Regions from separate parts of the Sphingomonas sp. BL2 genome, predicted to be linked through region 1. Evidence: riboswitches for the same ligand, from Rfam matches in the RefSeq annotation. Region 1 holds a riboswitch; each other region holds the start of a gene.

The links. Region 1 has a riboswitch for cobalamin ahead of AC1ME3_RS02710 (TonB-dependent receptor plug domain-containing protein). Riboswitches for the same ligand answer to the same signal wherever they lie in the genome.
Region 2: linked by a shared signal. The riboswitch ahead of AC1ME3_RS16820 (TonB-dependent receptor) and the one ahead of AC1ME3_RS02710 (TonB-dependent receptor plug domain-containing protein) in region 1 are both predicted to bind cobalamin.
Region 3: linked by a shared signal. The riboswitch ahead of AC1ME3_RS15655 (DUF1636 domain-containing protein) and the one ahead of AC1ME3_RS02710 (TonB-dependent receptor plug domain-containing protein) in region 1 are both predicted to bind cobalamin.

What each region holds. Positions count from the first base shown of each region.
Region 1 covers NZ_CM155261.1:607,376-614,098, forward strand. The annotation lists gene AC1ME3_RS02705 (ABC transporter substrate-binding protein) at 1-114, opposite strand, end outside; gene AC1ME3_RS02710 (TonB-dependent receptor plug domain-containing protein) at 111-2,009, opposite strand; cobalamin riboswitch at 2,126-2,341, opposite strand; gene AC1ME3_RS02715 (TonB-dependent receptor) at 2,664-4,727, opposite strand; gene AC1ME3_RS02720 (DUF4126 domain-containing protein) at 4,776-5,240, opposite strand; gene budC (meso-2,3-butanediol dehydrogenase) at 5,402-6,163, shown strand; gene msrB (peptide-methionine (R)-S-oxide reductase MsrB) at 6,180-6,629, shown strand; gene AC1ME3_RS02735 (hypothetical protein) at 6,689-6,723, opposite strand, start outside.
Region 2 covers NZ_CM155261.1:3,660,152-3,666,874, reverse strand. The annotation lists gene AC1ME3_RS16825 (DUF2946 family protein) at 1-397, opposite strand, end outside; cobalamin riboswitch at 546-782, shown strand; gene AC1ME3_RS16820 (TonB-dependent receptor) at 952-2,991, shown strand; gene AC1ME3_RS16815 (PAS domain-containing protein) at 3,175-4,698, opposite strand; gene AC1ME3_RS16810 (response regulator) at 4,933-5,340, shown strand; gene AC1ME3_RS16805 (hypothetical protein) at 5,397-5,540, opposite strand; gene AC1ME3_RS16800 (LacI family DNA-binding transcriptional regulator) at 5,862-6,723, opposite strand, start outside.
Region 3 covers NZ_CM155261.1:3,377,442-3,384,164, forward strand. The annotation lists gene AC1ME3_RS15625 (threonine-phosphate decarboxylase) at 1-390, shown strand, start outside; gene cbiB (adenosylcobinamide-phosphate synthase CbiB) at 383-1,321, shown strand; gene AC1ME3_RS15635 (cobyric acid synthase) at 1,309-2,763, shown strand; gene cobS (adenosylcobinamide-GDP ribazoletransferase) at 2,743-3,474, opposite strand; gene AC1ME3_RS15645 (histidine phosphatase family protein) at 3,471-4,028, opposite strand; gene cobT (nicotinate-nucleotide--dimethylbenzimidazole phosphoribosyltransferase) at 4,040-5,053, opposite strand; gene AC1ME3_RS15655 (DUF1636 domain-containing protein) at 5,050-5,457, opposite strand; cobalamin riboswitch at 5,630-5,823, opposite strand; gene cobO (cob(I)yrinic acid a,c-diamide adenosyltransferase) at 5,985-6,590, opposite strand; gene AC1ME3_RS15665 (NAD(P)/FAD-dependent oxidoreductase) at 6,645-6,723, shown strand, end outside.

The sequences.
Region 1 (6,723 bases):
CAGCACCGAATCCACGCACGGATTGGTCGAGACGATCCCCCCGCCTACTCCCGCGCCAGGGGGTTTTGCGCAGCCCCCGAGCAGGAGCGCGAGGAGGATCGCCCCACGCCTCACTTCAGCCGCAACCGCACGCCGCCATAGGCCGCGCGGCCGTAATTGCCGTAGCCCGCAATCGTCTCGTACCGCGAGTCGGTCAGGTTATCGATGCGGCCATAGACCGCGAACCGCTCCCCGATCGGCAGTTCCGCACGCACGCCGGCCAGCGCATAGCCGTCGAGACGCGTGGTATTGCTCGCCTCGTCGAAGCTGTCGCCGACCATCGTCACGGTGCCGCCAACGGAGAGGCCGAACGCGAACCGGTAATCGGCGTCGACGCTCGCGGTCTGCTTGGGGCGGCGCGCGAGATCATTGCCGAAATTGTCCCCGATAGAGCGGTTCTCCGTATCGATATAGCTGTAGTTTGCGGTCAGCGTCAGCGCGTCGACCGGGCGCAGCGCGAGCGTGAATTCGACGCCGTCCGCTTCGGCCCGCGCGACGTTGTCGTAGACGCCGAACGGGCGCTTGGCGCAGATCGAATTGGGCGTCTCCAGCTCGGTCGGGCTGCAATCGCGGAAGTCGATCTGGTTGCGCGTGCGGCGATTGAAATAGGTGACGCCTGTGCGGACCCGGTTGCCGAGGAACGCCTGTTCGACGCCGATATCGAAATTGCGCGCGGTCTCTGGAGCGAGGCCACGGTTCCCGTATTCGGAGAAGAGCTGGTACAAGGTCGGTGCCTTGAAGCCCTCGCCATAGCTCGCGCGGACGGTGGTGCCGGTGCGCAACGCCAGTGCAGCGTTCGCGCCAAACGTCGTGTGGCTGCCGAAATCGTCATGGTCGTCGTTGCGGACGCCGCCCGTGATCGTGAGGATGGAGAGCGGCTTGACGATCAGCTGACCGTAGACGCTGGTGATGCCGGTATGCGCGAAGGTGAAGCCGTCGTTAAAGCGGCTGTTCTCGCGCTCGACGCCGGCGACGACGCGCATCTGGTCGAGCGGACGGAAGTCGCCCTGATACTCGTAGCGTTCGCTGCGGCCGCGGCCGAGAAACGTCACATCCCCGCCGGGCTGCGAGTAATTGTCGCGGTTGATATCGGCGATCGTGAACGCCACGCGGTTGTTGAACCGGCCATCGGCGAGGTTCGCATGTAGGCCAGCATAGCCGTACAGCTCCTGCGTGGTGCCGTAGGCAAGGCTGTCCGCGACCACGAACGTCTTCGGGTCGAAACCGTCGTCGATGTCGACCTTGCTGTCGGCAAAATAGCCGCGCAGGTCGAGGCCGATGCCCGGCGCGAACTCGACGCCGACCCGCCCGGTCGTGCCATATTGGCGATAGCCGTCGCGCTCGGTGCCGCTGGCCGCGGACGAGATGCCATCGGTGCGCAGATATCCGCCGGTCAGCGATCCGGACACCGGCCCCGACTTGCCCGACACGCCCGCGCTCGCGAACACGCTGTCGGCATAGCCATATTCGGCGTTGGCGCGCGCCTGCACGCCTTCGGTCGGCGCGGCGGTGATGATGTTGACGACGCCGCCGATCGCCTGGCTGCCCCACGGCACAGAGTTCGGGCCGCGCAAGATTTCGATCCGCTCGACCGAGCTCGACAGGAGGTTGCCGAAGTTGAATCCGCCGCCGGTCGACGACGGATCGTTGACGCGCACGCCGTCGATCACGACGAGCGTTTGGTCCGCCTCGGCACCGCGGATGCGGACGCTGGTCAGTGCGCCGACTGTGCCGTTGCGCGTGACAGTGACGCCGGGCGTGGTCGCGAGCAGGTCGGAGACGATGGTGGTCTGGCGGCGCTCAATCTCGGCGCGGTCGATCACGGTCACGGCTTGGCCGATCTCGCTCAGCGGTTGCGCCGCGCGGGTCGCGGTGACGACGATTTCGGGGGCGTCGGCGTCGGGAATGTCCTGCGCATAGGCGGGCGATGCGATCGCCGCGGCACTCAGGAGAAGGAAGAATTTCGTCATCGGCTGCGTCCTAACCAGAACCGCCAGCGACCATTCGCCGGGCGGCCAGACGTCTCTCGCTCGAGGAAACCCGGCAAGACCGGAGCACTCGTCCGCGCCGGACACCCGCCCGCGCAGTGGATCGACCGTGAGGGGCAGGTCTCCTGGCTTCCGGGTCGCCGCGCCCACCCCGCCTTCCCAGGTCGAGACCCAGTGGCATATTAGGGGTGGCCGCTATCCGGTCACAGTTGCGGGTACAGCGCCGGTCTTGCGGATTTGGATCGTGACGACCCGGCCGCGCACCGACTTCCCTTTTGATCCCGTTGCCGGGAACCCTTCACGGGGGTGGCATTAGTCGTGCGCCAGACACGGGTCAACGCGGGGGATAAGGAGCATCGACCCGCGATAGCGCGCGCTGAGGTAGGGTTGGCACAGCCCATCGCACCTCCCCGGCGGAGGCCGGGGCCCAGTTGGGAAACGTCGCTAACTGCGCGTGGTCCGTCGTTACTGCGACCTCGCCAACTAGGCCCCGGCCTCCGCCGGGGAGGTGGCGTGTTAGTCGGGACGTCGCTTTCCCTTCCTTGTTCTCCCGCGAAGGCGGGAGCCCAGTCTGGGTCCCCGCCTTCGCGGGGAAACATGCTGTCTTTCTTTCCCTGGCTGCGGGCGGATTGACTCTTACCGAAGCCCGTATCGCAGCCCGACCCAGATCGTCCTCGGCATGGCGCGCTCGACAATGTTCGCGCCGCTGATCCCTGCCTCGACGCGCTCATTGAACAGATTCTCTCCGCGCAGTTCAGCCACCAGCGATCGCAGGATCGGCAGCGCCGCATACGCATCCAGCGTGGTCGCCGGATCGAGCACCCGCGTATTCTGGTCGTCATCGAACTGCTGGCCGATATGCCGCACCGTCAGCGACAGCGCCGCCGCGTCGCGCCGCCAGTCGACCGTCCCCGATACCTGATCGCGCGGGGTCTGCGCCGGTCGCAAGCCGTCCAGCGCAGCCGTGATCCCCGAACCCTCGACCGTCGAATTCGTATGCGACCACGACGCCTGCACGCCAATCGGACCGGGTCGATACGCCGCATCCAGCTCGAACCCATGCGCGCGGATCGCGTCGAGGTTCTGGCGAACACGGTAGGTGGTGACACCCGGCAACACCTGCGGCGGATTGGTCGTCGTGACGTTCGCCACCGCATCCTTCAGCCGGTTGTAGAAATAGGTCGCGGCAATGCTCACGCCCGGCGCAGGCGTCAGCGTCACCCCGCCCTCGACCCCGGTCAGCCGCTCCGGCGACAGCAGTGCGTTCGCCGCGGTCGCATCGTTGCCGACGCGGAATGGCCGATACAGCTCGTTGAGCGTCGGCAGGCGCCACCCGCGATACCCGGCCGCGCGCAACGTGATCGCCTCGACCGGCTGATACGCTACGCCCGCCCGGCCGGTCGTCTCGCTGCCATCGCGATCGGCATAGCGCAGATTGGTCAACGCAGCGCCGCCCGCCAGCGGCCGTTCGGACAGATAGCCACCGTCGATCGACCACCAGTCGACCCGGCCACCCAGGCTGAACGTGAAGTCGCCCGCGAGAAGACTCCCATCCGCGAACACACCCGTCGTCGTCGTGCGCCCGCCGGCCTCGCGCCGCCGCGTCGGCGCTGCGTTGACGAACGTGTACAGCTCCTGCGTCTTGCCGCTGACATCGCGAACATCCGCGCCCAGACGGAGCGTAATGCTCTCGCCCAGCGGCGGCGCGATCTCGATCCGTCCGCCAAGCCCGGTCGCGGGCGTATTATACTGATTCAACGATTGGATCGCGGTCGTCCGCGCGGCACTGATGCTGTTGAAGCTGCTCGCGAACGCCCGGGTCTGCAGATATGCCAGCGCTGAATAGCCCCAGCGCCCGCGCCCGACGAGCCGGACGCTCGCATCCGCGCCTTCGCTCTTGTTGTCGGTGAAGTCGCTGCCCCGGTCGCGCCGATCGGTGAACGCGCTCGCATTCATCTGTAATTCGGTCTTCGCACCGATCCCGACCACGGTCCGCAACGCCCCCGACGCCTGCTCGTACGGCGCGGCGCGATCGACGATCCCCCGGCTCTCCTCGACGGTCGGGGTGAAGCCATCCCCCCGCGCGTAAGCGCCGGACAGGGTCGCAAACCCCGACCCGCGCACCAGTGCAGCCGACCCCTGAGCATCGACCGAATCCCGGCTGCCATACGCGACACTGCCCTGGAAAGGCGCCGCCCGGTCCGGCGTCGCACTCTCGAGCTCGACCGTCCCGGCCAGCGCACCCGGCCCCTGATACCCGCTACCGCCGCCGCGCGTCACACGGATGCGCCCGAGCCGCCCCGTCGCATAGGCAGGGAACGCGACCCAGCCGCCGAACGGATCCGCCTGCGGCACACCGTCGAAGATCAGCAGCGCGCGGCTCGACGCATTGCCGCCGATCCCGCGCAGCGAAATGCCTTGGCTAGTCGGGTTGGCACTGCGCGAATCCGACCGGCGGAACTGCTGGAGCCCCGCGACGTCGGCCAGCACGCTCTCCAGCCGATTGCTCGCGTTCGCCTGGATCCGTGCGCGATCGATCGTGACGACGTCGTACGCACGATCGCCGGGCGCATCGGCTAGCCCGCGCCCGGTGACGACGATGTCAGCCGGCTGGTCGCCAGGCGCGACGGTCGTCTGCGCGACCGCGCCACCGGACGAAATCAACACGAAGGCGAGCGTAGAGAGCGAGATACGGATCATCGCCGCCGCATGGCAGCTTTTCCGCCCGCCCGGAATACGCCTCCGACGTCAGGCCGCGCCGAGCTTCGCCGCGTTGCGCACAATCGCCGCCGCGCCGCCAAGAACCACCGCATCCTCGACGAACCCCGTCGGCGTCTGGCCGTACTGCGACATCGCCGCCATCCGCGCACGCCAGCCGGGATAGGACGCCGCGACCGCCGTCAGTCCACCGACCGCGGCGCCGATCCACCGCTGCCGCCGCGGGACGAGCGACGCGCCCGCGATCGCTGACGTGACGAACCGCGCGGCCAGACCGATCGCGACGATCCGGTCGGGCGCGGTCTTCTGCTTGTCCCCCGCCATCTCGCCGATCGCGAGTGCCAGCGCACCCGCCGCGACGACGGGATGCGACAGCAGCTTCGGCGCACCATGGTCGGCGGGCAGTTCGTCACGAGCGGCGGCGATGGCGACTGCGGCGAGCGGCGTCATCGCGCGCTGGCCACCGACAAGGCCCATCAGGAAGGATGCGAGCATGATGATCTCCGGGAAAGCAGGTTCGAGCGCATCAACGCACGCGAGACCGGCCAGGGTCCGCCGTTGGGGAGAACGGGCGATCTCCTTGATTCAGCACGGAAACCCGGACGCATGTCGGTCGTTCATCGCGGTATCCCCCCAAAGCTTCAGGACACAGATCGATGAGATTCGATGACAAGATCGTGGTGATCACCGGTGCCGCCTCCGGCATCGGCGAAGGTGCCGCGCGTCGTTTCGCCGCGGAGGGCGCGACGCTGGTACTCGGCGACAAGGACGCGGACGGCCTCGCGAAGGTCGCGGCCAGCCTCGACGGCACGACCGTCGAAACGCTCGAAACCGACGTCTCCGACATGGCCGCTTGCGAGGCGCTGGTAGCGCATGCGAACGACAAGTTCGGCCGCATCGACGTGCTCGTCAACGACGCCGGTGTCGACCATCTCGGCAAGCTCGACGAGGGCGACCTCTCCCAATTCACCAAGGTCATCGAAACCGACCTCTACGGCGTCGTCCACATGAGCCGCGCCGCGATCGCCACGCTGCGCGCGAACAAGGGCTGCATCGTCAACGTCTCGTCGGTATCGGGCCTCGGCGGCGACTGGAACCACAGCTTCTACTGCGCCGCCAAGGGCGCGGTGACCAACTTCACCCGCGCGCTCGCGATGGACGAGGCGAAGCACGGCGTCCGTGTCAACGCGGTCAACCCGTCGCTGACCTACACCGCGCTGACCGCGGGCATGAAGGACCAGCCCGACCTGATCGCGAAGTTCGAGGAACGCATCCCAATGGCACGCGGCGCACAGCCCGAAGACATCGCCGGCGCCATCGCGTTTTTGGCTAGCGCCGACGCGCACTATATAACCGGGGTCAACCTGCCGGTCGACGGCGGCCTGTCCGCCTCGAACGGCCAACCAGCGCTCTCCTGAGCGCAAGAGGATCACCATGACCGACTATAAGAAAACCGACGAGGCGATCGCCAAGCTCACCCCCGAGCAGTTCCACGTCACGCAGCAGAGCGGCACCGAGCGGCCCGGCACCGGCGAGTATCTCAACACGCGCGAACCCGGTCTGTACGTCGACATCGTCTCTGGCGAGCCGCTGTTCGCGTCCGCCGACAAGTTCGATTCGCATTGCGGCTGGCCGAGCTTCACCAAGCCGATCACGCCCGAGCACGTTGCCGAGCTACACGATCGCAGCCACGGCATGGTCCGCACCGAGATCCGTTCGGCGGGTGCCGACAGCCATCTCGGCCACGTGTTCGAGGATGGCCCGCAGGACAAGGGCGGCCTGCGCTACTGCATCAACTCGGCGTCGCTGCGGTTCGTCCCGCGCGCCGAGATGGAAGCCAACGGGTATGCCGCTTACCTGCCGCAGGTCGACGCGGCAGGCTGACGATGGCGCGTGACGGTGTGCCGCACGGACACACCGTCACGTCTTGACGAGACTTCTCTTCAGCGCCGGGTCGCGAGCTTCGCACCCAGCGCCG
Region 2 (6,723 bases), 970 kb from region 1:
GTGGACCTCGAAGCGGAGGCCGAAGATAGCTGCGGCGAGTGATCGCCGGCAGCACGGTCGACGAAAGCCCGACCGCCATGACGAAGGCGATCAGGATGACGAACTGAATAGGATCGATCGCACCGAGCGATGCTGCTGACAGGCCCGCAAACGCGCACAGCATTTCAGCCTTGCCGTGATCCTGCGACTTGCCATGATCGGGCATGTCGCCGTGTATCTCCGGCATCGCCATCGTCACGGCTCGAGGGGCGACGCCGGAACATAGCTCGATTGTGATCCGGCCATGCTCGCTGCCGATCATGTACCCGGACGGTACGAGCAACTTGAGTAACAACGCTGCCGCGCACACGAGCACAGCGAAGTAGCGTTGCGCTAGGAGGCGACGAACGGCGAACACCGAACGCGGGTAGCGCAGGCAGGCAGTCCTGTCATTGCCGTGTCGATCTTCCCTGCAAACGGACGGGATCAGAGAAGGCCGAGGCTGTCTTGCCGATCGAAACCTTCCTCGGTACGCATTGTCCGTCAGGCCGGAGAAGTGTCTCCGACCCGACAAAGATCGCGTTGGTGTCCCGAGAGGGACTTAATAGGGAACACGGTGTGGGAGACGCTCTCTCGAAGCCGAGGCTGTCCCTGCAACTGTAAGCGGCGAGCGAGACGTACATCGCGTCCTCTTCTGGAGGGTGCAGCCACTGGACCAACGCCGTAACGGCCGAGATCCGGGAAGGCCGTATGTCGAGCGACGACCCGTGAGCCAGGAGACCTGCCAGCGTCTGGTCGCTCTTGCTTTGGTCCAGGGGATGGTCGGGGCACGGTTCTTCCGTCTGAGCGACGAACGAGCGGCGGGGGTCGCATCGGTTCGTGTCGCGGGCGCTTGCGTCCGCCTGCCGACGCGTGCCGACCGTTCACAGCGGACGCCCCCGTCCGAAGTCGCTTGGCGCACGGGGGACGGACATGAAGACTCTAAGATTACGAACAAAATGGCTCGAATGCGTGGCTATCGCTTCAGTATGTAGCACCACACCCGCATGGGCTCAGGTGCAAGGCACCGAGGCTGTGCCTACGCAGGTACCGAACGACATTGTCGTGTTCGGCCGAGGCGAAGCAAAGATCGGTGTTGCGCATGCAGCGAGTGAGGGCACCGTCGCCGGTGCCGACCTTCTGGTTCGCCCGCTGCTGCGCGTCGCTGAATTGCTAGAAGCGATCCCCGGCATGGTTGCCGCGCAGCATTCGGGAAGCGGCAAGGCCAACCAGTATTTTCTGCGGGGCTTCAATCTCGATCACGGGTCGGACTTCACGACCTATATTGACGGGGTGCAGATGAACCTGCGCACCCACGGTCATGGCCAGGGCTATCTCGATCTCAACGGACTGATCCCGGAGATCGTGGCGCGCGAGGATTTTCGTAAAGGGCCATACCGTGCTGATGGCGGCGACTTCGCACTGGCGGGAGCGGCGTACATGACCACGATCGACAGCTTTGCCCGGCCGTGGCTTTCGGTCGAGGGCGGCTCTTATGGCTATGGTCGGATCGCCGCGGGCGGGACGATTGATGGGATTGGTGCGGGGAAGCTGACGCTCGTCGCACAGACCAAGGTCTACGACGGACCATGGGAGGAGCCTGAGCATCTGCGACACGCATCTGGCTTCGCGAAGTATACCGCTCCAGCTGGCGCAGGCCAGATCGAAGCCTCGCTCAACGCCTACCGCGCGACCTGGCGTCCGACCGAACAGATTCCCGAGCGCATAATCGGTACCGCGCTCTGCAAGAACGTGTTCTGCTCACCCGATCCGACGGCACGCGGCGAAACGACACGCCTCGTCGGCAACGTCGCGGTCCGCCAGCCCGACTGGCACGCCAATGTGTATGGTCAGTTCTACGACTGGTCGATGTATTCGAACCCGACCTACACCGATCCGGACGGGACCAGTGCGCAGATCCGCCAGTTCGACAAACGCTGGATCTTCGGCGCAAGGGGCGAAAAGCACTGGACGCTTGCACCGACCCTCGCCGTCTCGCTCGGTAGCGAAGAGCGCTACGACCATATCGGTAGCGTCGGTGTATATCGCACCAGCTCGCGATCCTTCCTGTCGTCGCTCGGTCGCTATCATGTCGAGGAAGCGTCGGCGGCATTGTACGGCGAAGCGACGTGGACGCCGGTTACGGGTCTCCGCCTGATCGGTGGGGTCCGCGGCGACTATTACCACTATGTCGTTCGCGCCCGGGATCAGGCAGCGGTAGTGGCCGGCGAGGGTAGCGGTGACGACACGATCCTGTCGCCCAAGGCGTCGATCGCGTACTCGCCAACCGATCGGCTGGAGTTCTACGGTAACTGGGGCCGAGGCTTCCACTCCAACGACGTGCGCGGCGCGGTGAATGTCGAAACGCCGGTGCCCGTGCTGGTTCGCGGCAACGGCCGTGAAGTCGGCGCCCGGTGGCAGTTGCCGGGCATCACGCTGACCGCAACCTATTGGTGGCTCGACGTCGACAGCGAACTGCGCTTCGTCGGAGATTCCAACGCGGTCGAACCGACCGGTGCCAGCGAGCGTCGTGGCTATGAACTGGTGGCGTTCTGGCGGCCAAGGCCGTGGCTTGCGATCGACGGCAACTATACGGCAAGCCGATCGCGCTACGACAATGGCGACCGCATTCCCAACGCCTTCGAGAACGCCGCATCCGCCGGGATCGCGCTGGTGCTTGATCCGTGGGAAGCAAGTGTTCGCGTCCGCCATCTCGGGCCCTATCCGTTGATCGAAGACAACAGCGTCCGAGATTCAGGAAGCACCGTCGTCAACGTCCGGGCGGCTCGCAAGATCGGACGGTTCGAGGTGTACGGCGAGGTGCTCAACGTCCTCGACAGCCGCGACAAGGACATCGCCTATTTCTATGAATCTTATATTCCATCGTTCGATACCGCGGGACCGACAGATGATCGGTTGAGCCGGGTAGTTGAACCACGCACCTTGCGCCTGGGTGCCCGGGTGAATTTCTAGGCAGTGCCAGATGATCGCCAGCCGCGAATGAAGCTGGCGATCATTTTTATTGCGGTACCGGTTCAATGTTCCCGCGCTACCCTGTGGGGATGGACCGTTGTTCCCCTACCAGGGGCAAAACGGATAGGGGCTATAACGTCAAGCCGAACACACTGTCTTGGTGCTTTGTGAGAGGCCAGCCCCTTAGTTCCTTTCTTCGGCTCTATTACGCTGCTCGTTGTCGTTTTCGTTGTCATTGTCGTTGTCGGCGCTGTCGACCAACGGTGCGACGGCTTCGAACACGACGCCGCCAGAAAGGTATGAGATTTTAGCCGTTCCACCGGTTTCGTGCGCCAAAACACGCTGAATGAGCTGTGTGCCAAAGCTGGTCCTCGTTGGCGGTTCAACCGGTGGGCCTCCTGACTCAATCCAGGTGAGGTGGAGATCATGTGGCTGCCAGCCGTCCATGACCTTCCAGCTCAGATCAATCACGCCCTCGGCGGTCGATAGCGCGCCGTATTTTGCGGCGTTGGTTGCAAGCTCATGGAGGGCAAGGGCGAAGGCGACGACGAGGCGGGGCGGGAGCTGAAGGTCCTCGCCGGAAAGCTTAAACCTCTGCCCGTCTTCCACCCCAAAGGGGGTAAGGGTACGCTCGACCAGCGCACGCAGAGATGTGCTTTCGAACCTGCCACTGATCAGCAAGTCATTCGCGGCCGACATCGCATGTATGCGTGCTTCCAGCGTCGTGCCGGCCTCCTGCACAGAGGTCGCCCGGCGCATCGTTTGCGAGACGATCGCCTGCAAGGACGCGAGCGTGTTCTTCACCCGGTGGCTTAGCTCATTAGCCAAAAGGGTCCGATGCTCCTCAGCGCGTCTCCGCGCAGTCACATCCTGGGTTGTCCCGACGATTGCCAATGGTGTGCCATCGGCGCGGTAGCTGGCCTGCCCCCGGATCTGTACCCAACGTTCCTCGCCTGCCGGCGTCCGCAAGCGGTACTCGATATCCAGCAGCGATCGGTCGCGTACGGCGCGCTCTATGCCATCGACCTGCATCTGCCGGTCTTCCGGATGGATCGACTCCCGCAGTTCGTCGAGGGTCAGAGGATCGGTCGGGGCACGACCGCATATCCTCTTGCATTCGGCAGATGCCGTCAGCCTGTACGTATCGAGATTGATGCTCCAGGACCCGAGACGGCCGGCATCAAGAGCAAACTGAAGCCGTTGCTCGCTCTCCTGAAGCTCGGCAATGCGGCGCTCTACCTCTGCTTCGAGGGCATCGCGATCGAGCTGAAGATTGACGAGGCGTTCGCGCTCAAGAGTGACGTCGTACTGCGAGGCGAAGAAATAGAGCAGCACCCCGTCGTCGTTAAACACAGGCGAAACCAGCAACCGGTTCCAGAAATGCGTGCCGTCCTTCTTGTAGTTCAGCAGGTCGAGTTCGATCGACTCCCGCGCACGTATCGCGTCTCGAACGCGGCAGACGTCGGCCATGTCCGTGTTCGGTCCCTGCAGAAACCGGCAGTTGCGACCCATGATCTCGCTGCGGGCATATCCGGTCAGCTTCCCAAAGGCGTCGTTCACAAACACAATGGGATTGTCAGGCAACCGGGGGTCGGTGATGATCATCGGCATGCGCGTCGCGCGGACAGCCGAGGCAAAAGGGTCGGACCCGCTATCGCCGCGCGTCAGTTCGCGTACGATCCGCGCTTCTTCCTGGATATCTCGCAAACGTCACTCCGTTCGCGCGCTCAACGGGCCTTATGTCGTTGGACGCTACGCGTTTTTAGCTCTTTAATGTCAGTAGGCTAAGATGGCTATTGCGACAAGACTACTGGGTTAACAGCCTGCAAACGACGCCGGCATGGCCCGCAAATACGGCCATGCCGCGGTCGCATTCCAAGAAAACGAGCGTAAAATCCTCGCGGGCCGCAACTCGGCCCATGGCGGGCGGGTTAGAGCTCCATGACCCTTTCAACCGTACCTTACGCGCTCGTTGTCGATGATGATCCGCTCATCATGATGGATACGACTGCTATCCTCGAAGACGCCGGATTCCGCTTTTACGAGGCCATGGATGGCGACGAGGCGAAGCGGGTCTTAGCCAACAATTGGGAAAGCATCGTACTGCTGTTCTCTGACGTCGACATGCCCGGCGACACCAACGGCTTTGCGTTAGCACGGCATGTCGCCGAACGCTGGCCGGCGATCGAAATCGTGATCGCGTCCGGTCATGTTCTACCAAAAGCGGGCGAAATGCCTGAAAAGGCCACATTCATCTCCAAGCCGTTCAACAAGCAAATGGTGCACCAGCATTTGCGGAATATGCTCCCGGACAACAAATTGCCGGAGCCGCTTAAAAAGGCGGTTTGATCAATGACACTGCTTATTGGTTAAAGCCGAAATAGTCGAGATGGGGAGGAATGATATCAATGTCGAACGATCGGGATCACGTCGATTGCGGAAGCTAGCAACGCACCAACGACCGTGAGGCCAAGGTTGTCCGCGAGTTCTAGTAACACTTCCAATTCGTCTTTCAGGTCTTGGGCCGTCAGCGGGTTATCGGAGCTCATAGAGACAGTATATTTGTTTTAATCCAGCGACGTCGATAGTATGGATGTGCGACGCTCACTGCGATTTCTACTACTGCTCGTAAGCTAGCTTAACGGATGGCGGCTATCGTGAGATATGATCGCACGCCCAAACGTCCAAATTTGGGCGGAAGCGGAATGGCCGGAATTGGTGGAAAGCAGAATGGCCGCTTTCGAGCGAACCGTGGCCTGAGCGGACGTTCGTTCATACGGCGGAGCGGATTTAATGATTGAATCCGGCTCCAGACCCAGCGCGTTCTTCGGATCCGCTGGTCACGACGACCTATTGAGCTATGTATTTGATCAGGTGTTTCCTTTTCCGCCAAAAATCGATGCGGTGGACTCGCGAACGGTCATCCTCGCGGGTACCGTAACCGGGGTGGCGGTCGTTGGGCCGTTGACGTGGTCGGCGATGATGAGGTTGACGGCCAGCGCGGTGACTTCGGCGATCGGCTGGACGATGGCGGTCAGCGACGGATGCGCCAAGCGGATGATCGGGGTATCGTCGAAGCTGATCAGAGATAGGTCCCCTGGCACGGCGAGGGTACGCTCGCGCGCGAGTTCGAGCGTCGCTAGCGTCATCTGATCGTTGCTCGCGATGATCGCGGTCGGCGGCTCGTTCAGTGTCAGGAGTTCCGATGCCGCGGCGCGACCAGAGGCGTGGCTGAAGTCGCCGATCGCCAGCAGATCGTCCGTCGCCAGGCCAGCCGCCTGCATCGCCGCACGCCAGCCGTCGACCCGCCACGCGCTCAGCTCATATTCCGCCGGCCCGGCGATAAAGCCGATCCGCCGGTGGCCGAGGTCGAGCAGATGCTCGGTCGCGATCCGTGCCGCTCGCGTGTCGTCCATGATCAGTCGGATGCCAGGCCCGTCGGTCAGCGAGCCGATCCGTGCGAAGCTGATGCCGTGTGCCTCGAGCAGGTTGATGATCAGCGGATTGCCCGAATGCGGGGGCGTCAGGATCACGCCATCGGGTTGCAGTGCGGCGATCGCGGCCAGCAACTCGCGCTCGATATGGTCGCTATGCGTGTCGACGAGCTCAACGATCAGGCGATAGCCGTGTTCGGCGCAGGTCAGCATCCCGCCGAGCATCATCTGGTCGAACCAGTCGGTCCCTTGCCGCGCGCGCCAGTCGGCGATGGTTCGCTCGCGGTCGTTGAGCGCG
Region 3 (6,723 bases), 1.3 Mb from region 1:
GGCCTACGGCTCGGGTTCATGATCGGGCCGCCGGAACACGTGGCCGTTATGCGCCAGCGGCTCGGCAGCTGGCCGATATCGGCGCACGCCGTGGCCTATGGCATCGCCGCCTACCGAGACGCCGAATGGATCGCCGCCGCGCGGGTCTCGATCGTTGAACGCGCCAAGAGGCTCGACACGATGTTGGCACGCCATGGCCTCCAGGCCCGCGGCGATTGCGCGTTGTTCCGGCTGATCGAGACCGACACGGCACCCGCGCTGTTCGAACGGCTTGCACAGGTCGGCATCCTCACCCGCACTTTCGATCACTCGCCCCGCTGGCTGCGTATGGGCGTCCCGGGCAGCGACGACGCCTTTGCACGGCTCGACGAGGCGCTTGGCGGTGGTTGAGCCGGTCGCCGTGCTGGCGATCATCATAGACGCGGCGGTCGGCTGGCCGGCGCCACTCTATGCGCGGATCGGTCATCCGGTCGGCGGTTTCGCGCGAATGATCGGATGGGCCGAGACGCGCTGGAACCGCCCTACGCTATCGGACACGTTCCGCCGTGCCGCCGGTGTCGTAACGATCGTTGCACTCATCGCAGTGGCGGTCGGCGTCGCGCTCGCTGCGACTTCCCTCGTGCGGCTCGTTCTTGGTCCCATGACCTGGATCGCGATCGGCTTGATGGCGGCGCCCGGCCTCGCGATCCGCAGCCTGTACGACCATGTCGTGCCGGTCGCGCGCGCCCTTGAAACCGGTGACCTCGAAGCCGCACGCGCCCGCGTCGCGATGATCGTCGGCCGGGACGTCGCGACACTCGACGAAACGGGCGTCGCGCGCGCCGCTATCGAGAGTCTCGCGGAAAGCGTCTGCGACGGCGTCGTCGCGCCGCTGTTCTGGCTACTGGTCGCCGGCCTGCCGGGCCTCTGGGCGTACAAGGCGATCAACACCGCGGACAGTCTGATCGGACACCGCGAGGACCGGTGGCGTGCATTCGGCTGGGCGGCGGCACGGACCGACGACGTCGCCAACCTCATCCCCGCGCGTATCAGCGGCGTTTTGCTTTGCATTGCCGGCTGGGGCGGTTGGCGGACGATGGTACGCGATGCCGCGAACCATGCCTCGCCCAACGCAGGGTGGCCCGAGGCGGCGATGGCCGGCGCGCTGGGCCTTCGTCTTGCCGGACCGATCGCCTATGACGGTGTCATCACTGCCAAACCCTATATCGGCGAAGGTCGCAGCGACGTAACCGCCACAGACCTCCGCGCGGCGCTCGGCATCTATCGTCGGGCCTGCATCCTTCTCCTCGTCATCGTCGGAGTACTCGCATGGCCGCTCTGATGCTCCAGGGCACCGGCTCCGACGTCGGCAAGTCGGTACTCGTCGCGGGACTGTGCCGCGCATTTGCGAACCGTGGCCTGTCGGTCCGCCCGTTCAAACCGCAGAACATGTCGAACAACGCCGCCGTAACCGCCGACGGTGGCGAGATCGGCCGCGCGCAGGCGACGCAGGCGATCGCGTGTCGGGTCGAGCCCAGCGTCGACATGAACCCGGTTCTGCTGAAGCCGCAGGGTGATCGCACGTCGCAGCTGATCGTCCGCGGGCAGGTCCGCGGTACGCTCGCCGCCGCGCGCTGGCGCGAGGGCCGCGAAGGATTGCTCGTCGACGTGCTCGACAGTTTCACACGACTGTCGGCAAGCTGCGATCTCGTCGTCGTCGAAGGCGCAGGCAGCCCAGCGGAGATCAACCTGCGCGCAGGCGACATCGCCAACATGGGGTTCGCCCGCGCCGCCAATGTCCCCGTGATCCTGGTTGGCGATATCGATCGCGGCGGGGTGATTGCCTCGATCGTCGGCACGCGCGCGGTGATCGACCCTGCCGACGCGGCGATGATCCACGGCTTCCTCGTCAACAAGTTCCGCGGCGATCCCGCACTGTTCGACGACGGCTATCGCGCGATCGAGGCACGTAGCGGATGGCGCGGCTACGGCGTCGTACCGTGGCTAGCGGACGCCACACGGCTGCCCAGCGAGGACGCCGTCATCCTCGAACGCCCCGTCGTCAGTGCGGAACGGCGCGTAACGATCGCCTGCCCGATTACGCCAAGGATCGCCAATTTCGACGACCTTGACCCGCTTCGCCTCGAACCTGGCGTCGCACTCGTGATGGTCCCGCCCGGCACGGCGATCTCCGAGGCGGACATGATCGTGCTTGCGGGCTCGAAAGCCACGATCCCCGATCTCGCCTTCCTGCGCGCGCAAGGCTGGGATATCGACATCCTGGCGCATCACCGCCGGGGAAAACCTGTGCTGGGGCTCTGCGGCGGCTACCAGATGCTGGGTCGCAGCATCGCCGATCCCCACGGTATCGAAGGCGCGGCGACGACGATCGCGGGGCTGGGGCTACTCGATATCGACACTGTTCTAACGGCGACGAAGACGCTAGAGCGGATCGAGGGGATCGCCAAGGGCGCGCGCTTCGAAGGCTATGAGATGCACATGGGCGCGACGACCGGCGGCGACCTGAACCGCCCCGTCGGTCACCGTGCCGACGGCAGCGCGGAGGGTGCGACAAGCGCCGACGGACTGGTCCATGGGAGCTACGTCCACGGCCTGTTCGGGCTTGCCGAGCAACGCGCGGCGTGGCTGGCGCGGCTCGGCGTCGACGCGGTCGGACCTGACCATGCGGCCTCGATTGATGCCGCGCTCGACGCGATCGCAGCGACGCTCGAACGTCATCTCGACCTCGATGCGATGCTCGACCTAGCCCAGCGCGCCGGCTGACGCACCGGCGATCGCAAAAGCGAGCAGGACGCCGGTCTCGACGAGCTCGATCCCCGCCCCGTGCGCGTCTCCGGTGATACCTCCCAATTTACGCCGCAACCATGCCGCGACGGCCAGTATCAGGAGCGGAACCGCCAACATCGCGGGAGCCGCGACGGCAGCTAGCGCCAGGAGGAGCGCCCAGCCGATCAGGTCGCGCAATCGGACTGCGCCGGCGACCGCGGCGCCCAATCCGCCCGCCCGCAACGGCGGCAACAGCACTGCCCAGGCCAGCGGCCCCATCCTCGCAGCAAACGGTACCAGGATGACCAGCCACCACGCCGTCAGCCCGACCGCGTGCAGCAAAACCAGCTTGGCGATCATCTGGGCGACAATCGCGACGACGCCGAAGCTGCCGATATGCGGATCGGCCATCACCGCGAGCAACCGCGTCCGATCGCCATGCGCTGCGCCCAGTCCGTCAGCGAGATCGGCCAGCCCGTCGAGGTGCAATGCGCCCGTGACGGCGATCCACGTCAGCAATGCGGCGCACGCGCCGGTCCAGGGGTCGACCAGCGCGCCTACCCAGCCCGCCGCGGCGACCAACGCACCGAGGGCCAGCCCCACGAGCGGATAGCACCGGATCGCCGCGGCAAAGTCGTTCGCCCCGGCCTCGACGCGCGGCATCGGCAGGCGCGTCAGGAAACCGAACGCGATGACCAACTGCTTCACGTCGCCAGCCCGACGATCTGCACCGTCCGATCCAACCCGGGCCAGATCCGCAACGACACAAGCGCGGCATAAGGCAGGTCGAACGCCCATGTCTGGCGACGATCGAACCCGCACAGGTCCGCCAGCGCCGCCCGGATTGCGCCACCGTGCGTGACGACCAACGTCGGCACCGGCGGAAGTACCGCCAAGGCATTGCCGACCCGGTCCAGCAACGACGACCATCGCTCACCGTCCGGCGGCGGGGCGGCGTCCGGATCGTCTTGGAACCGCGCGAAGGCCGCCGGATCGATATCGGCGGGACGCATTCCGTCCCACGCTCCAAAGTCGAGTTCACGCCACCGTCGATCGGCCTCGCCGACGATGCCCCGCGCGCTGCCGATCGCCGTCGCGCAATCGCGTGTACGCTTCAGGTCGGACGAGACGATCGCGGCAACCTCCAGCCCTGCGGATCGCTGGACGCATGCCGCAACGCCGGCCTCCGTTACCGGTTCGTCCGTTCGCCCCAGCAACAGGCCTTCGCGGACGGGAGCACCATGCCGCATCAGGTACAGCATGTGCGAACCGGTCACGCGACTGAGACCCCCGCCTCGGCAAAGGTCGCCATCTCGTCATGCGCCGCCAGCGCCGCGCGAACGAGCAAGGCCGCAGTCGCCGCGCCGCTTCCCTCGCCGAGCCGCATGCCTAGCGACAGCAGAGGATCGAGCCCCAATGCTCGCAACAGGCGCGCATGACCCGGCTCGGCCGACACGTGGCCGGCAAGACAATGTGCGAGGATATCCGGGCACGCAGCGGCGATCGGCGCGACCGCGGCACAGCATATGAAGCCATCGAGCATGACGGGTACGCCTGCGAGACGCGCAGCGATGACCGCGCCTGCGATCGCCGCAAGTTCACGACCGCCAAGCCTGCGTAGCGTCTCGAACGGCGTGCTCAGTGCGTCCCGGTGCAGCGCCAGCCCGGCCTCCACGGTCGCGATCTTGCGGGCCATGCCGTCGTCGTCGACTCCGGTACCGGGCCCGACCCAGTCGCGTGCCGATCCATCGAAGCTGGCGAGGCACAGCGCGGCGGCGGAGGTCGAGTTGCCGATCCCCATTTCGCCGAGCACGATCAGATCGGGCGCGTCCGCAACGACGGCGGCGCCCGCGTTGATCGCCGCGAGGCATTCCTCCTCCGACATCGCCGGGGCGACCGTGAAATCGACCGTCGGCCGGTCGAGGTCGAGCGGGACGACTCTGAGATCGAGCCCCGCCGCGCGCGACAGCGCGTTGATCGCCGCGCCGCCATGTTCGAAATTGGCCACCATCTGCGCGGTGACGGAGGCCGGAAACGCACTGACGCCGCGATCGACGATGCCGTGATTACCCGCGAAGATCACCACCCGGCCGCGATCGAGCTGCGGGCGTTCATGGCCTTGCCAGCCGGCCATGAATACGGCAATCTCTTCCAACCGCCCGAGCGAGCCCGGCGGCTTGGTCAGTTCGCCCTGCCGCGCCACTGCCGCCAATCGAGCAGCTTCGTCCGGCTGCGGCAACGCGCTCAAGGATGATAGAAATGCCCCGGCCGTCGGAAAAAAGGTCATTCCACGACGAACCCGGCAGGCGGCGTGCGGGTGATGAAATGGCCCTTCACGCCCTGCGGCCATTGCTTGAACGGCACCTGCCCGAATGCGCTCTCGCCGTAGAGCCGTGCGTAATCCAGGATCGCGCGCGCGGCGTCTTCGGTGGGCTCGAACCGGCCGAGCACATAGCCGACCTTGGCGGGTGCGCGCAGGTGGATCGTGCAGAAGTCCTGGCACGCGAACAGGCACGGCATCTCCTGCACCGCGACGTCGGCATAGGCGGCATCGCTCGCCTGCACTGTCTTCAGCGCGCTCACCAGCCGCGCGCCGCCGCGCTGACCGTGCTCGTCGTCGCGGGCATCGGTGGAATGGCGGCACGTATTGCACGCGACCACCGCGACGCCGTCCTCGACCGGCTTCAGCATGTCCGTTCCAGAACGATCTTAGAATGATGTGAACTTGGCATAGGAACCCCTTCGGACAGTCGGTCCCGCACCGCACGAAGAGCAAAAGGCGCACGCCTCCAGCCTCCGCGCGACGCGAAGCGATGTCGTCGCTCGGGGTGTTCCCCGTCCGTTCGGCGCACCCTGGCCGGACGAAAGACGACCGCGACGGGCAGGTCTCCTGGCTCGCGGGTCAACGCCGTCCGCACCGCCTTCTCGGGAGTATCCCAATGGCATGAGGCACGATGGCTCGCCGCGTACAGTTGCAGGGGCAGCCGGGTGTTTCCCGTTCCCATTTTCATCCCCCTCCGCGCGAACGTTGGGGGAACCTGTCGCGCGAGAAGCGATAGGCGTACGATCGACCGCAGACAAGCAGCCTCTAATCCTCCCCTGACAGGGGAGGTGGCAGCCCGTTTGGGCTGACGGAGGGGTGACCCGCCATCGAGATCGCAACACCCCTCCGTCTGGCAAGCGCCAGCCACCTCCCCTGCAAGGGGAGGATCAAGAAGTCAGAACTCCACGCCCGCCTGCGCCTTCACCCCCGACCGGAACGGATGCTTCACCTGCGTCATCTCGGTTACCAGGTCCGCCATCTCGATCAGCGCATCCGGCGCATTCCGCCCGGTCACCACGACATGCGTCATCTCCGGCTTGCCCGCCAGTACCGCCAGCACCTCGTCCACCGGCAGATACTCATACCGCAAGACGATGTTCAGCTCATCCGCCACCACCATCGCATAGGACGGATCAGCGATCATCCGCTTGACCTCGTCCCACGCCTCCCGCGCCACGGCGATGTCGCGCGCACGATCCTGCGTGTCCCAGGTGAAGCCCTCCCCCATCGGCTTGAACTCGCAAAGCTCCGGGAACGCGTCGAAGATGACCTTCTCGCCAGTCGCCATCGCGCCCTTGACGAACTGCACCACGCCGACCTTGCGGCCATGCCCGATCATCCGCACCGCCATGCCGAACGCGGCGGTCGACTTGCCCTTGCCCTTGCCGGTGTGGACGATGACCAGCCCCTTCTCGATCGTCTTGCTCGCGACGATCTTATCGTGGACCTCCTTCCGCTTGGCGCTCTTGGCATTCTGCTCGTCGTCGGTCCGCATGATCATGTCCTCTCCCGCACCCGATGGCGGATCGCGCCGTGCGGCGCTAGAGCGACCGACATGCTCCGCATCACCGACCTCAAGCTCCCGCTCAACCACGCCGATGAAGCGCTCCCCGCCGCGATCCGTGATCGCCTGC